DNA from 2 places in the Methylocystis echinoides genome. Region 1 is predicted to be linked to the other one. Evidence: predicted binding sites of a transcription regulator. Region 1 holds the regulator's gene; the other holds the start of a gene.
What was found. Region 1 encodes PhoB, which activates phosphate uptake and scavenging genes when phosphate is short. Its sites were predicted from a motif close to TGTCATNNANCTGTCAT; they were not measured.

Region 1 (6,907 bases):
CCTCGAGCACGGCCGAGAAGTCGCGGCCCTCGGCGGGAAGCGCGCGGTCGAAGCGCGCCTTGGCCTTCGCTGAGGGCGGCGTCCAGACCGGGCGGCTGCGCAGGTCGCGCAGATAGTCGATCATGGAATCGAGCGCGCGATGGCTCTCGGCGCGAAACGCCTCCCAATCCTCGGGGTCGAGATCGACCGGCTTGGTCATGTCGCGGCGCTCGCGCGCCGGGGCGGCGGCGCAAAGGCGGTGATTTCGGGCATGCGCCGCGCGTCTCCCGGCGGGTTCAACGGCACTGCCAATAGCCGCCATGCCCCCGGCGCGCAACCTTGGTCAGCGCGCCAGTGTGACGCGGACGGAGCCGACGCCCGCGATCTCCCCTTCCGCGACGTCGCCCGGCTGCAGCGCGCCGACGCCCGGCGGCGTGCCGGTGAAAATCAGGTCGCCCGCCGCGAGCGTCACTTGCGCCGACAGCGCGGCGATGATCTGCGGCACGCCCCAGATCATGTCGGAGAGGTCGCCGTTCTGTCTGGGCGCGCCATTGACCGAAAGCGCGATGCGGCCTTGCGACGGATGGCCGATTTCGGCCGCCTTCCGGATCGCGCCGACGGGGGCGGAATTGTCGAAGCCCTTGGACATGTCCCAGGGCCGGCCGGCCTTGCGCGCCTCTGTCTGCAGATCGCGGCGGGTGAGGTCGATCCCCGCGGCGTAGCCGAAGACGCAGGCGAGGGCGCGTTCCGGCGCGATGTCCGCGCCGCCCGCATGGAGCGCGATGACCAGCTCGATCTCGTGATGGAGATTATGGGTGAGGCTCGGGAAGGGGATGGTCGCGCCGTCGGCGACGACCGCGTCGGCGGGCTTGGCGAAGAAGAAGGGCGGCTCCGCGCCCGGCTCCTTCCCCATCTCGCGCGCGTGTTCGGCGTAATTCAGGGCGACGCAGAAGATCCGGCGGACGGGGAACAGGCGCGTCTCACCGGCGATGGCGACAGCGGGGCGCGGCGGCGGCGGGAAGACGTATTCGGGATGGGGCATCGGGTCTCAACCTTCAACACAATTGGCGTGGAGAATATTGACGACAAACGAAGCCAAAAGCCGGCAGCGACGACCCGGGCCCCCGGAGCCCGCGGTCCTCAGCCGAGCGCCGCCGGATCGAAGCTGCGGAACGTCGCGCAGAATTCGCACGTGACGCCGATGCGGCCGTCATCGCCCACCATCTCGGCGCGCTCATCGTCGGAGAAGCTTTTCAGGAGCCGCTCGATGCGCTCCTCGGAGCAGCGGCAGAACTCTTCGAGCGGCCGCTCGTTGAAGACCTTGACGCCGCGCTCGTGAAAGAGGCGGAACAGCAGCCGTTCGCCCGAGAGCGACGGGTCGACGAGTTCATGGTCTTCGAGCGTGCCGGCGAGCGCCTGTCCTTCGAGCCAGGCGTCGTCTTCCTCCTGGTCCGCTCCGGCGTCGCGATCGGGCGCGTCGCCGGGCGGCAGGTCCGGCCGGCGCGCGCCGGCGATGGGAAGATATTGCAAAAGCAGCCCGCCGGCGCGCCAGCTGCGCCCCTGCGGCGTGACGACTTCGCCGACGGCGAGGCGCACAAAGGAAGGAATCTGCTCCGACTGGCGGAAATAAGTATGCGCGGCCTCCGCGAGGCTCTCGCCTTCGAGCGGCACGACGCCCTGATAGCGGGCCGCGTCCTCCTCGCGCTCGATGGTCAAGGCGAGATGGCCGCGCCCGAGCAGGGCGGCGGGGGCGGGGTCGTCGATCTCGCCGAGACGCGCGACGTCGTAGCGGGCGAAGCCGCGCAGCTTCCCCGGCGCGTCATAATCCACGACGAGCATGTCGACGGGGCCGTCGCTGCGGGTCTGGAGCTGGAAGCGGCCGTGCGATTCGAGGATCGAACCGAGCAGCGCGGCCAGCGCCAGCGCCTCGCCGAGCAACCGCGCCACCTGCGGGGGGTAGTCATAGTGGCCGAGGATGGCGTCGACCGTCGGTCCAAGCCGCACCAGTCGTCCGCGCAGGTCGAGCGCCTCGACCGCGAAGGGCGTGACGCGATCGTCCCGCGCCTCGCCCGAAACCAGCCGGCTCGGCGCCTCCTGCATCAGGCGACGCCCGGCGCGAGGCACCAGGCCAGCACGCCTTTCTGGGCGTGCAGCCGGTTTTCGGCTTCGTCGAAGACGACGGACTGCGGGCCGTCCATCACCTCGTCGGTGACTTCCTCGCCGCGGTGGGCAGGCAGGCAATGCATGAAAATGGCGTCCTTGGCGGCGTCGCGCATGAGTTTGGCGTCCACCTGATATGGCGCAAGAACCTGGCGGCGGAAGTCCTCGTCGGCGTCGCCCATGGAGACCCAGCAATCGGTGATCACCGCCTGCGCGCCGTCGACGGCGGCGCGCGGGTCGCGCATCACGTTCAACGCCGCGCCTTCGGCCTTCGCCCAGTCGACGAGGCTTTGCGGGGGCGTGAATTCCGCCGGCGTCGCCACATTGATCGTGAATCCGAAACGGGCGGCCGCGTGCACCCAGCTCGCCAGCACATTGTTGGAGTCGCCGACCCAGGCCACGGTGCGGCCGTCGATCGGTCCCAGATGCTCCTCGAAGGTGAGCAGGTCCGCCATGATCTGGCAGGGGTGGGAGCGCTTGGTCAGGCCGTTGATGACCGGAATGGCGGCGTGGCGCGCGAGCTCGGTCAGATCCTCATGCGACAGGATGCGGATCATGACGGCGTCGGCGAAACGCGACAGCACGCGCGCCGTGTCGGCGATGCTCTCGCCGCGGCCGAGCTGCATCTCGCCGCCCGTCAGCATGATCGACTCGCCGCCGAGATCGCGCATGGCGATGTCGAAGGAGACGCGCGTGCGCGTCGACGGCTTGTCGAAGATCATCGCCAGATATTTGCCGGCGAGCGGGCGCTCCGCCGGCGGCGCGCCCTTGACGCGCTTCGCCTTCAGCGACTTGGCGAGATCGAGGATATGGCGCAGATCGTCGCGGGTGAAATCGCAAATATCGAGAAAATGACGCGGCCGCGTCAGCGTGTGCGCGGTCATCACGCCGCTCCCAACTGCTTGGCCGGCGTCGCCAGACGCACGCAGGCGCGCTCGAGGCGCGCCGCGGCCTCGACGATATGCGTCTCGTCGATGATGAGCGGCGGCAACAGCCGCACGACATTGTCGCCGGCAAGAACGGTCAGCAGCCCTTCGGCCCGCGCGGCGGCGGCGAAATCGCCATTGGGCCCGCGCGTCTTCACGCCGAACATCAGCCCCTCGCCGCGCACCGTCTCGATGATCGCCGGATAGCGGTCGTTGAGCTCGGCGAGCCGCTGGCGCAGGAGCGCGCCGAGGCGCGCGACGCGCGGCAGAAAGCCTTCGGCCAGCACCACGTCGAGAACCGCGCCGCCGACGGCGGCCGCCAGCGGATTGCCGCCGAAGGTCGAGCCGTGCGCGCCGAGCGTCATGCCCTTGGCGGCTTCGCGCGTCGCGAGACAGGCGCCGATCGGAAAGCCGCCGCCGAGGCCCTTGGCGAGCGCCACGATGTCCGGCGCTACGCCGGCGTGTTCGCAGGCGAGGAATTTGCCGGTGCGGCCGACGCCGCACTGCACCTCGTCGAGAACCAGCAGCAGGCCGCGCGCGTCGCAGAGGGCGCGCAGTTTTTTCAGGAATTCGGCGGGAAAGACCCGCAGCCCGCCCTCGCCCTGGACGGGTTCGAGCAAAACGCCGGCGGTTTCGTCCGAAATCGCGGATTCGAGCGCGTCGAAGTCCGCGAAGGGAATTTGATCGAAGCCGTCGACCGGCGGGCCGAAACCCTCGAGATATTTGGGATTGCCGCCGGCGGCGATGGTCGCCAGCGTCCGGCCGTGAAAGGCCCCTTCGAAAGTAATCAGCCGATAGCGCTCAGGCGCGCCATTGGCGGCGTGATATTTTCGCGCCGTCTTGATGGCGCACTCCACGGCTTCGGCGCCGGAATTGGCGAAGAAAACCACATCGGCGAAGGTGGCGTCGACGAGGCGCTGCGCCAGCCGCTCGGCCTGCGGGATGCGGTAGAGGTTCGAGACATGCCAGGGCTTCTCGGCCGCCGCCTTCAGCGTCGCGACCAGATGCGGATGCTCATGGCCGAGCGACAGGACCGCGACGCCGGAAGCGAAATCCAGGTAACGGTCGCCGTTCTCAGCGAAGAGCCATGGGCCTTCGCCCCCCGTGAAGGCGATATCGGCCCGCGCATAGGTCGGATAGAGCGCAGAAGTCAACGTCAAGCTCCAAGCCCTCGGGAGCGGCCCGCGGCCGGACCCCAAAAACAAAGCGCCGCCCTTTTTGAGGGCGGCAATCCGAGACTTTGATTTTATGCGCGCGGGCGGCTTCGGTCAAATCCTGCCGCAGGGGCGAGGCCTTGCCTGGGCCGGAGACTTTACAGTCGATTTTCCTCGAAAAAAGCGCGCAAGTGAGTCGCCTGGGCCACACCGGCGCGCGAAAGCGCATGAAAGCCTGTTGAGAACGCCCCCTTCTGCTTGCCAGCGACTCGGACCCGTGATTCAAAAGGATGGTCAGTTTTCGCCGTTGCGGACGCGTTTTTCAAAGCCGCAGGGCGCTTCTCGAGTCTCGATGCGCGTCTCATCGCCGCCGGAGATCCCGGCGCAGCGACGGATGGTGGATTCCGTCGGCGGCGCGTTCGAATCGACCGCTTGGAGGTCAAATTATGTCTTGGACCGAGGAAAGAGTCGATCTGTTGCGCAAGCTTTGGAGCGACGGCCTCAGCGCGAGCCAGGTGGCCGCCGAGCTGGGCCCCGGCATCACGCGCAACGCGGTCATTGGCAAGATTCACCGCCTCGGCCTCGCCGAACGCGCCAAGACAGCGGCCGCGCAGCGCCCGCGCGCGGCGAAGGGGACGGCCCGCCAGCCGGCGACCGCCCCGGTCGTCGCCGCGCCGCGCGCCGGGGGCCACGCGGTCCATGGCAATGTCGCCCTGGCCTTTGCGCCGCAGGCCATGGTCGTCGCCCGCGTCGCGCCGGAGGCCGAGGAGGTCGTCATTCCCATGTCGGAGCGCGTCACGCTGATGGAGTTGCGCGAATCCATGTGCCGCTGGCCGATGGGCGATCCGACGACGCCGGATTTCCGCTTCTGCGGGGCGAAGTCGCCGATCGGCGCCGGCCCCTATTGCGCCCATCATGCGCGCGTCGCCTATCAGCCGGCGCAGGATCGCCGCCGCGCCCGCGATCTCAAGGCCCCGCGCTTCGCGTAATCCTTCCCGAGTTCGGCGGTCCGGCCTTCACTCGCGGCCGAAGGTCTCGTCGAAGGAATAGCCCGAACCGCGCACGGTGCGGATCGGATCCTTCTCCCGCCCGCGGATGAGCGCCTTGCGCAGGCGCCCGACATGGACGTCGACCGTGCGCTCGTCGATTTCAGCCGACATGCCCCAGACGCTGTCGAGCAACTGCGCCCGCGTGAACACGCGGCCGGGCTTCTCCATCAGATATTCCAGCAGGCGGAACTCGGTCGGGCCGAGATGGATCTCGCGGCCCGAGCGGCGCACCCGACGCGTTTCGCGGTCGAGGTCGATGTCCCCCGCCGTCAGCCGCGAGGCGACGCGCTCCGGCCGGGCGCGTCGCAACAGCGCGCGCACGCGGGCCATCAGTTCGGGCGTCGAGAAGGGCTTCACGACATAGTCGTCCGCGCCGACCGACAGGCCCCGCACGCGTTCGCCCTCTTCGCCGCGCGCGGTCAGCATGATGATCGGCATGTCGCGGGCGACGTCGCGGGCGCGCAGCCGCCGGCAGATTTCGAGACCCGAGACGCCGGGCAGCATCCAGTCGAGCAGCAGAAGGTCGGGCGGCGATTCCGCAATGCGCAGTTCCGCCTCGTCGCCATTGTCGACATGCTCGACCTGATAGCCTTCAGCTTCGAGATTATAGACGAGCAGCGTGGCGAGCGGGACCTCGTCCTCGACAACGAGAATGCGCGGCGGGCGATCGGCCCGGCCTTCGCGGGGAAGGGTTTGAATAATGGTTTCGTTCATTGCGCGACGTCTTGTTCCGATCCGCGGAGGCCGATGCGGGATTTCGGCCGCTCCATCGGCAGGCTTTCGCCGGTGGCGAGATAGACGACCGTCTCCGAAATATTGGTCGTGTGGTCGCCGATGCGTTCGAGGTTCTTCGAGCAGAAGAGGAGATGCGTGCAAAAGGAGATGTTGCGCGGGTCCTCCATCATGAAGGTCAAGAGGTCGCGGAACACGCTGTCTTCCAGCGCGTCGAGATCGGCGTCGTTCTCCCACACCGCGCGGGCGCGCTCCACGTCGCGCAGCGCATAGGCGTCGAGCGCGTCCTTGAGCTGCGTCGCCGCGACCTCGTGCATCGACCGCAAGCCGACAATGGCGCGCGGCAGCCGCGCTTCGGTGGCGATCTTCAGCGTGCGCTTGGCGATGTTCTTCGCGAGATCGCCGATCCGCTCGATGTCGCCGGAAATGCGGATCGCGGCGATGCATTCGCGCAGATCGACCGCCAGAGGCTGGCGCCGCGCGATCGTCAGCACGGCGTTCTCTTCGATCTCGCGCTGGAGAATGTCGAGGCGCGCGTCGCTCGCGACGACGCGCTGGGCCAGGTCGACGTCGAGCATCGACAAAGCGTCCATGGCCTCCGCCAGCATCTTCTCGGCGACGCCGCCCATCTCGGAAATACGGCGGCCCAGCGCCTCGAGATCGCGGTCGTAGGACTTGACGATATGTTCGCTCATGCGATGTCCTTCCTCACCCGAAGCGGCCGGTGATGTAATCCTGGGTGCGCTTTTCGCGCGGCTTGTTGAAGACCTCGTCGGTGTCGCCGAATTCGACGAGCTCGCCGAGATACATGAAGGCCGTATAGTCGGAGACGCGCACGGCCTGCTGCATGTTGTGGGTGACGATGGCGATCGTATAGTCGTTGGCGAGCTCCTCGATGAGCTCCTCC
Region 2 (6,907 bases), 630 kb from region 1:
CCTTCGAGCGCATAGACGGCCGGCGCGGCGCCGAGCTTGTAGCCGAGCGTCGTGAGCAGGCCGCTTTGCGAAGGGCGCGGCGTCTCGCCCGTGTTCATCAACAGAAAGCAGCCCGTGCCATAGGTGTTCTTGGCGTCGCCCGCTCTGACGCAGGCCTGCCCGAGCAAAGCGGCGTGCTGATCGCCGAGCGCGCCGGCGAGCGGGACGCCCGCGAGCGGATCGCGACAGACGCCGTAAAGCTCGCTCGAAGAGCGGATTTCGGGCAGGCAGGCGCGCGGGATGTCGAAGAGCGTCAGCAATTCGTCGTCCCAGTCGAGCGTCGAGAGATTCATGAGCTGCGTGCGCGACGCGTTTGTGGCGTCGGTGACATGACGGCCGCCCGTCATGTTCCAAATGAGCCAGCTGTCCATGGTTCCGAACAGCGCCTCGCCGCGCTCGGCCTTCCCGCGCGCGCCGGGAAGAGAGTCGAGAAGCCAGGCGAGCTTCAGGCCCGAGAAATAGGCCGCGGGCGGCAGACCGGTTTTCGCGCGAAGGAGACCGCCGGCGCCCTTTGCGGCGAGACGCTCGGCCGCCGCCTGTGTGCGCATGTCCATCCAGACGAGCGCATTGTGCAGCGGCCTTCCGGTCGCGCGGTCCCACAAGAGGCTCGTTTCACGCTGATTTGTGACGCCGACGGCGGCGAGGTCGCCCGGAGTCAGACGCGCGCTGGCGAGCGCGCCGGCGATGGCCGCTCGCGCATTTTGGAGAATCTCGGCCGCGTCATGCTCGACCCAGCCGGGGCGCGGGTAGATTTGCGCATGCTCGCGCTGATCGACCGCGCGGATCTCGCCCGCCTCATCGACGACAATGAAGCGCGTGCTTGTCGTTCCCTGGTCGATCGCGCCGATAAAACGCGCCATGGCGAGCCCTTCCTTGACAGTCGATGAACGGCGGCTTCAGCGCCCGTTCAAGGCGGACCGGCCATTCTTTTGGGGTGAACTCGGACAGAGCCCGTTCGGCTCTCGTGGAGGATGCGTCATGAAAATCGTCATGGTCAAAAGCATCGCGGCGCTGGTCGCGGCCGGCGGGATGTCGCTCGCCGTCTTTCCCGCCTCTGCGACGCCCGGCCTCGACCGCGGCCTGCAGGTGGAAAAGGCGGGGTGCGGGCCCTGGGGCTGCGCGCCCGGATGGCGCGGCCCCGGCTACGGCTATGGGTATGGCCACCGACCCTATTGGCCCCATCGCTATGGCTGGCGTCCGGGTCCGTGGGGCTGGCGTCATCGCTACGGCTGGGGGGGACCCGGCTGGGGTCCGCGCTGGTGAGTCTTCGAAATGACCTGTCCGGGCCGCGGCTCCCGTTGGGGCCGCGGCAGTTTTTCCACAGCATTTTCACATTTTTCTCGGCGGCTGATTGTCCTCACTGGAAGGCTTCCAAATTCTATTTGGTCGGCATGTCCCTTGCGACGCCACGGGGGACAGCCGCGCTCGTGTCGGAAAACCGACACAGGCTGGTTGCAAAAGACGGGAAATTTTGTAACCTACTGATGTAAAAGGTAGTTTGCAATCTTTCCAAACTAGGCGAAACGGATGATCGTCTGTTCCTGTAACGTCCTCTCCGACCGTGATGTGCGTGAAACGCTCCATTCGCGCAGTGACCGACCCTCGGTCGCGTCGGTTTTCCGCAACATGGGCTGTGAGGCCAAGTGCGGGCGCTGCGTTCGCAGCATCGTCTCGATCGTGGATCAGCATGCGGCGGCTAGACTGGACGAATGCGGCGGAAGCGGCGATTGTGACAGCTGCCGCGCCGACGGACTGGCGGCGTGACCATGATCATGGAAAGGAATTGCACATGCGCGGCGACGCGAAGGTTATCGAATATCTCAATCGCGGACTGCGCGCGGAACTGACCGCCGTCAACCAATACTGGCTGCATTATCGCTTCTTCGACAATTGGGGCTATCTCGAACTCGCCAAGAAGTGGCGCGAGGAATCGATCGAGGAAATGCGCCACGCCGACGACTTCACCAAGCGCATCCTTTTTCTCGAAGGCTTTCCCAATATGCAGGTGCTCGACCCGCTGCGCATCGGCCAGACGGTCGAGGAAATCATCGCCGCGGATCTAGCGACGGAAATCGCGGCGCGCGAAGCCTATATCGAGGCCGCGGTCTATTGCGATTCAGTCAACGACCGCGTCTCGATGGAGCTCTTCGAGCGCATCATCAAGAGCGAAGAGGGTCACATCGACTTCCTCGAGACCCAGCAGGAGCTGATCAAGCAGCTGGGCGTGCAGCTCTACGCGCAAAAGCACGTCGGCGGGCTGTCGTAAGGGACAAGCTAGCCAAGAAGCGAAGGAGGACGATCCTCCAACGGCGCTTCGCAGGGTCGCCTTCTCCCTCGAGGGGAGAAGGCGCAACGGGAATCGCGTTCCACGGCCCGGGAGGGTCGGAGAGGGGCGTCCCCTACTCCATCACCGCCGCCTTCAGCATGCAGATCATCGTCGCCTGAGCCTGCGTCTTGCCCGGATTGCGGATCACGTGGCGCCGGTCGCAGCGGTAGCGCAGCGTCTCTCCCGCCTTGACGGTCTCCCGCACGCCCCCGACCTCGACTTCGAGCTCGCCCTCGCGCACCGACAGGCTCTCGACCGAGCCGCGCTGGTGGGCGTCGGATTCGAGGACGCCGCCCGGATCGGCTGACAGCTCATAAGCCTGAAGCCATTCTACGGTCTTGATCCAGCCGATGATGGCGAGGCGACACTTGCCGTCGTCCGAAAGCAGAATCGGCGTGTCGGCCTTGCTCGTCTTTTCGAGAAAAGGCTCGTCCTCCGTCGTCTGCAGGACGCGCTCGATCGAGACGTCGAGCGCCTGGGCGAGGCGCCAGATGGTCGCCAGCGTGGGATTGGTCTCATTGCGCTCGATCTGGCTGATGATCGACTTGGCGACGCCGGATTGTTGCGAAAGCTCCGACAGCGACAGATTATAGGCCTTGCGCAGCCGCTGGATCGTCGCGCCGAGCTGCCCCGAGAGCGCGAGCGCCCCCGCCTCCAGAATCTTGTGCTTTTCCTTCCCTTCGACGCCCATTCTGTCTGCGCCGGACCTTTGGCCCGGCGGCCCTCCCTGTCTCCCAGATTCGTGCGGAACAATACCCGGTTTCGTTCGAAATATCGAACGCCGGGCCGTTGCGTCAATGCGGCCGCCGTTTCGCTGTCATCGGATTGTGACCTCGCTCTGTTGAAACGACGTCTGAACGTCACAACCGGCGGGAGGCGCAGGCGCTCATGGCCGAAGACAAAAATATGCATTTGCCGGGCGGGCCGGAGCCGGACCCCAGGCGCTACCGGACCCTCTTCCTCTCGGACTTGCATCTCGGCGCGAAGGCGGCGCAGGCGCATCTCCTCCTCGACTTTCTTCGGCATAATGACGCGGACACGATCTATCTCGTTGGGGACATCGTCGACGGCTGGAAACTGCGCAAGGGCTGGCACTGGCCGCAGGCCCACAACGACGTGGTGCAGAAGCTGCTTCGCAAGGCCCGCAAGGGCGCGCGCGTCATCTACGTGCCCGGCAATCATGACGAGTTCGCCCGCGACTACACGGGTCTCACCTTTGGCGGAATCGACGTCGTCGACCACGCCGTGCACGAGACGGCGGCGGGTAAGAAAATGCTCGTGATCCATGGCGACCAGTTCGACATCGTCGTGCGCAATGCGCGCTGGCTCGCCCATCTCGGCGACTGGGCCTATGACGTCGCCATCGCCGCCAACACATGGTTCAACCGCGCCCGCAGGCTCTTCGGCGTCGGCTACTGGTCGCTCTCCGCCTGGGCCAAATACAAGGTCAAGAACGCTGTCAATTTCATCGGCGACTATGAGAAGACGCTCGCAGCCGAAGCCGAGCGCCGCGGCGTCGACGGCGTCGTCTGCGGCCATATTCATCACGCGACGATCAAGACGATCGACGGAATCTTATACGTGAACACCGGCGACTTCGTCGAAAGCTGCACGGCGGTCGCCGAGCATGACGACGGCAGTTTCGAAGTGCTCGACTGGCGCATGACGGCGGCCGAGCGCGCAGCCTCCTCCATTGAGGTGAAAGCGCTGCCCGCGCCAAGAGCGGCGGCTGCGTAAATGCGCATACTGGTCGCGACTGACGCCTGGCGTCCGCAGGTCAATGGGGTCGTACGTTCGCTCGAATCGCTCGCCGAGGCGGCGGTCCCGCTCGGCGCCACGCTCGATTTCCTGACGCCGCAGGACTTCTGCTGCGTCCCCATGCCCACTTATCGCGAGATTTCCCTTGCGCTCGCTTCGCCCCGGGCCGTGCGCCGCCGTCTCGCCGCGGGCTACGACCATATCCACATCGCCACCGAAGGTCCCATCGGGCTGGCGACGCGCGCGGTCTGCCTGCGCGACGAACGGGTTTTCACGACATCCTTCCACACGCGCTTTCCCGAATATATCCATGCGCGTACGGGGCTGCCGGTGGACTGGTCCTATGCGGCGCTGCGCCGCTTCCATAATGCCGGCGCAGGCGTCATGGTCGCCACCCCGAGCCTCGCGCGGGAGCTCGACACGCGCGGCTTCCGCCGCCTGCTGCGCTGGTCCCGCGGCGTCGACCACGACGTCTTCACCCCCGCGGCCAAAGTCCCCGTCGATTTCCCCCGGCCGATTTTTCTCTACGCCGGCCGCGTCGCGGTCGAGAAGAACATCGAGGCCTTTCTCGCGCTCGATCTGCCGGGAACGAAGCTCGTGGCGGGGGACGGGCCGGCGCGGGCGGCGCTTCAGGCGCGCTTTCCGCAGGCGCGCTTTCTCGGCTTCAAGACGCCGGCGGAACTGGCCGGCCTTTACGCGGCCTCGGACGTCTTTGTCTTTCCCAGCCGCACGGACACCTTCGGCGTCGTCCTCATCGAGGCTCTGGCCTGCGGCCTTCCCGTCGCGGCCTTCCCCGTCATGGGGCCGCTCGACGTCATCGGATCGAGCGGCGCCGGCGTCTTGAGCGAGGACCTGCGCGCCGCGGCGCTCATGGCGCTCGACATGCCGCGCGCGGCGGCGCGCGCCCACGCCCTGACCTTCACCTGGGAGAATTGCGCGCGGCAATTTCTCGACAATATCGCCTATGCGCGCGGGGCGGCCTCGCTGGGCGGCGTCGGCGTGGCGGCGCTGAGGGAATCGGGGGAAAAGCGCCAGGCGGTGGACAAGGGCCAGGCCGTCCAGCCTTGATCGCCGGGGCTCTCCCGGCGCATCTCTCGGCTGGAGGCCGGGCGGCGGAGCGGCTATATGCTCCTTCGCGGCGAGCCGTTTGCGTCAGCTCGCGCTGAAACGCCGCCTGCGCCTGGAGCCCGTATGAGTCTCACGCCCGAGGAGATCGAACGCTACGCCCGCCATCTCGTGCTGCGCGAAATCGGCGGGCCGGGGCAGCAGAACCTCAAGAACGCGCGCGTGCTGGCGATCGGCGCCGGGGGGCTGGGCGCGCCGCTCCTGCAATATCTCGCCGCCGCCGGAACGGGCGTTCTCGGCATTGTCGACGATGACGCCGTTACGCTCTCCAATCTGCAACGCCAGGTGATTCACGACACGCCGGACGTCGGCCGGGCGAAGGTCGAAAGCGCTCGCGACGCCATCGCGCGACTCAACCCGCATGTTAGAGTCGAGCCCCATGCGCTGCGGCTCACAGAAGGAAACGCGCGTGCGCTGATTGCGGACTATGACGTCGTCGCGGACGGGTCGGATAATTTCGCCACGCGCTATCTCGTCTCCGACGCGTGTTTCTTCGAAAGAAAGCCGCTCGTGACCGCCGCCGTCGGCGGTTTCGACGCCTCACTTACGACCCTGCGGCCGTTCGAAACCGGGCCGGACGGCAAGCCTAATCCCACCTATCGCTGCCTCTTCCCCGAGCCCCCGCCGCCCGGAACCGTCCCGAGCTGCGAGGAGGCGGGCGTTCTGGGCGCGTTGACCGGGATCGTCGGCGCGATGATGGCGCTGGAAGTCATTCGCGAGATCGTGGGCTTCGGCGAGGCTCTCGTCGGCCGCCTGCTGCTGATCGACACGCTGGCGATGCGTTTCGAGACGCTGCGCTACGCCTATGATCCGGAGAATCCGCTGACTGGCGTCACTTCGCCGCGATGACGGCGATTTCGACCTTGTAGTCGGGGGCGACGAGCTTCGCCTCGACGGTGGCGCGGGCGGGCGGGTTCTGCTTGTCCACCCAGACGTCCCAGACGCCGTTCATCTCGGCGAAGGTCGAAATGTCGGAAAGATAGATGGTGGCGGACAGGATTTTCGACTTCTCGGTTCCCGCCTCGACGAGCAAGGCGTCGATGAGGCCGAGAATCTCGCGGGTCTGGTCGGCGACCGAGCCGCCCTTGGTCTGTTCCGCGACCTGCCCGGCCGTGTAAACGGCGTTGCCGCGCACGACCGCCTTGCTCATGCGCGGACCCGCGCCAATTCGCCTGATGTCGCTCATTTCGCCTCCACTCTACCCGGGGCGGTTTAGGGGAAGCGGCGCCGTCCCGCAAGGGCGTCGAAAAAGTGTGCGAACCCGCTGGACAAGTGGCCAAGCCCTTTCTATAAGCCCCTCCACGCGCCGAGCGCGGGCCCAGGTAGCTCAGTTGGTAGAGCATGCGACTGAAAATCGCAGTGTCGGTGGTTCGATTCCGCCCCTGGGCACCAGAAAACAACATAAACTCAATTAATTACGGCAGTGTCGACGGCGCCGAGATCTGCGGAAGTTTTCCGAATTAAAGGAAAACAGCGACGCAAGGCTCGAGATGTGAGGCGCTACATCGCGAAAAACGCGTCGCGTGCTCTTAGCGACGGCTTTGATATCTGGAAGCCGCCGGGTTGCGACACCAAGAGCGGTTGGCTGACGGCGGCCGCCCATGGCGCGGATTCCAAACCTGCATGTGATGTGCGCGTCGGTATTCGACCTGCGTTGCT

Region 2: a site for PhoB is predicted at 3,181-3,197, ahead of RVU70_RS09925 (UDP-2,3-diacylglucosamine diphosphatase). Genes of this name have one in related genera too.

What each region holds. Positions count from the first base shown of each region.
Region 1 is NZ_CP156084.1:1,401,000-1,407,906, reverse strand. It holds gene RVU70_RS06835 (pyridoxal-dependent decarboxylase) at 1-199, opposite strand, end outside; gene RVU70_RS06830 (fumarylacetoacetate hydrolase family protein) at 323-1,021, opposite strand; gene RVU70_RS06825 (Hsp33 family molecular chaperone) at 1,120-2,079, opposite strand; gene argF (ornithine carbamoyltransferase) at 2,079-3,023, opposite strand; gene RVU70_RS06815 (aspartate aminotransferase family protein) at 3,023-4,219, opposite strand; gene RVU70_RS06810 (GcrA family cell cycle regulator) at 4,666-5,208, shown strand; gene phoB (phosphate regulon transcriptional regulator PhoB) at 5,236-5,982, opposite strand; gene phoU (phosphate signaling complex protein PhoU) at 5,979-6,695, opposite strand; gene pstB (phosphate ABC transporter ATP-binding protein PstB) at 6,709-6,907, opposite strand, start outside.
Region 2 is NZ_CP156084.1:2,026,895-2,033,801, reverse strand. It holds gene glpK (glycerol kinase GlpK) at 1-899, opposite strand, end outside; gene RVU70_RS09945 (hypothetical protein) at 1,018-1,302, shown strand; gene RVU70_RS09940 ((2Fe-2S)-binding protein) at 1,567-1,803, shown strand; gene bfr (bacterioferritin) at 1,829-2,305, shown strand; gene RVU70_RS09930 (XRE family transcriptional regulator) at 2,439-3,056, opposite strand; gene RVU70_RS09925 (UDP-2,3-diacylglucosamine diphosphatase) at 3,254-4,102, shown strand; gene RVU70_RS09920 (glycosyltransferase family 1 protein) at 4,103-5,191, shown strand; gene RVU70_RS09915 (molybdopterin-synthase adenylyltransferase MoeB) at 5,315-6,097, shown strand; gene RVU70_RS09910 (RidA family protein) at 6,081-6,434, opposite strand; tRNA gene RVU70_RS09905 (tRNA-Phe) at 6,565-6,640, shown strand.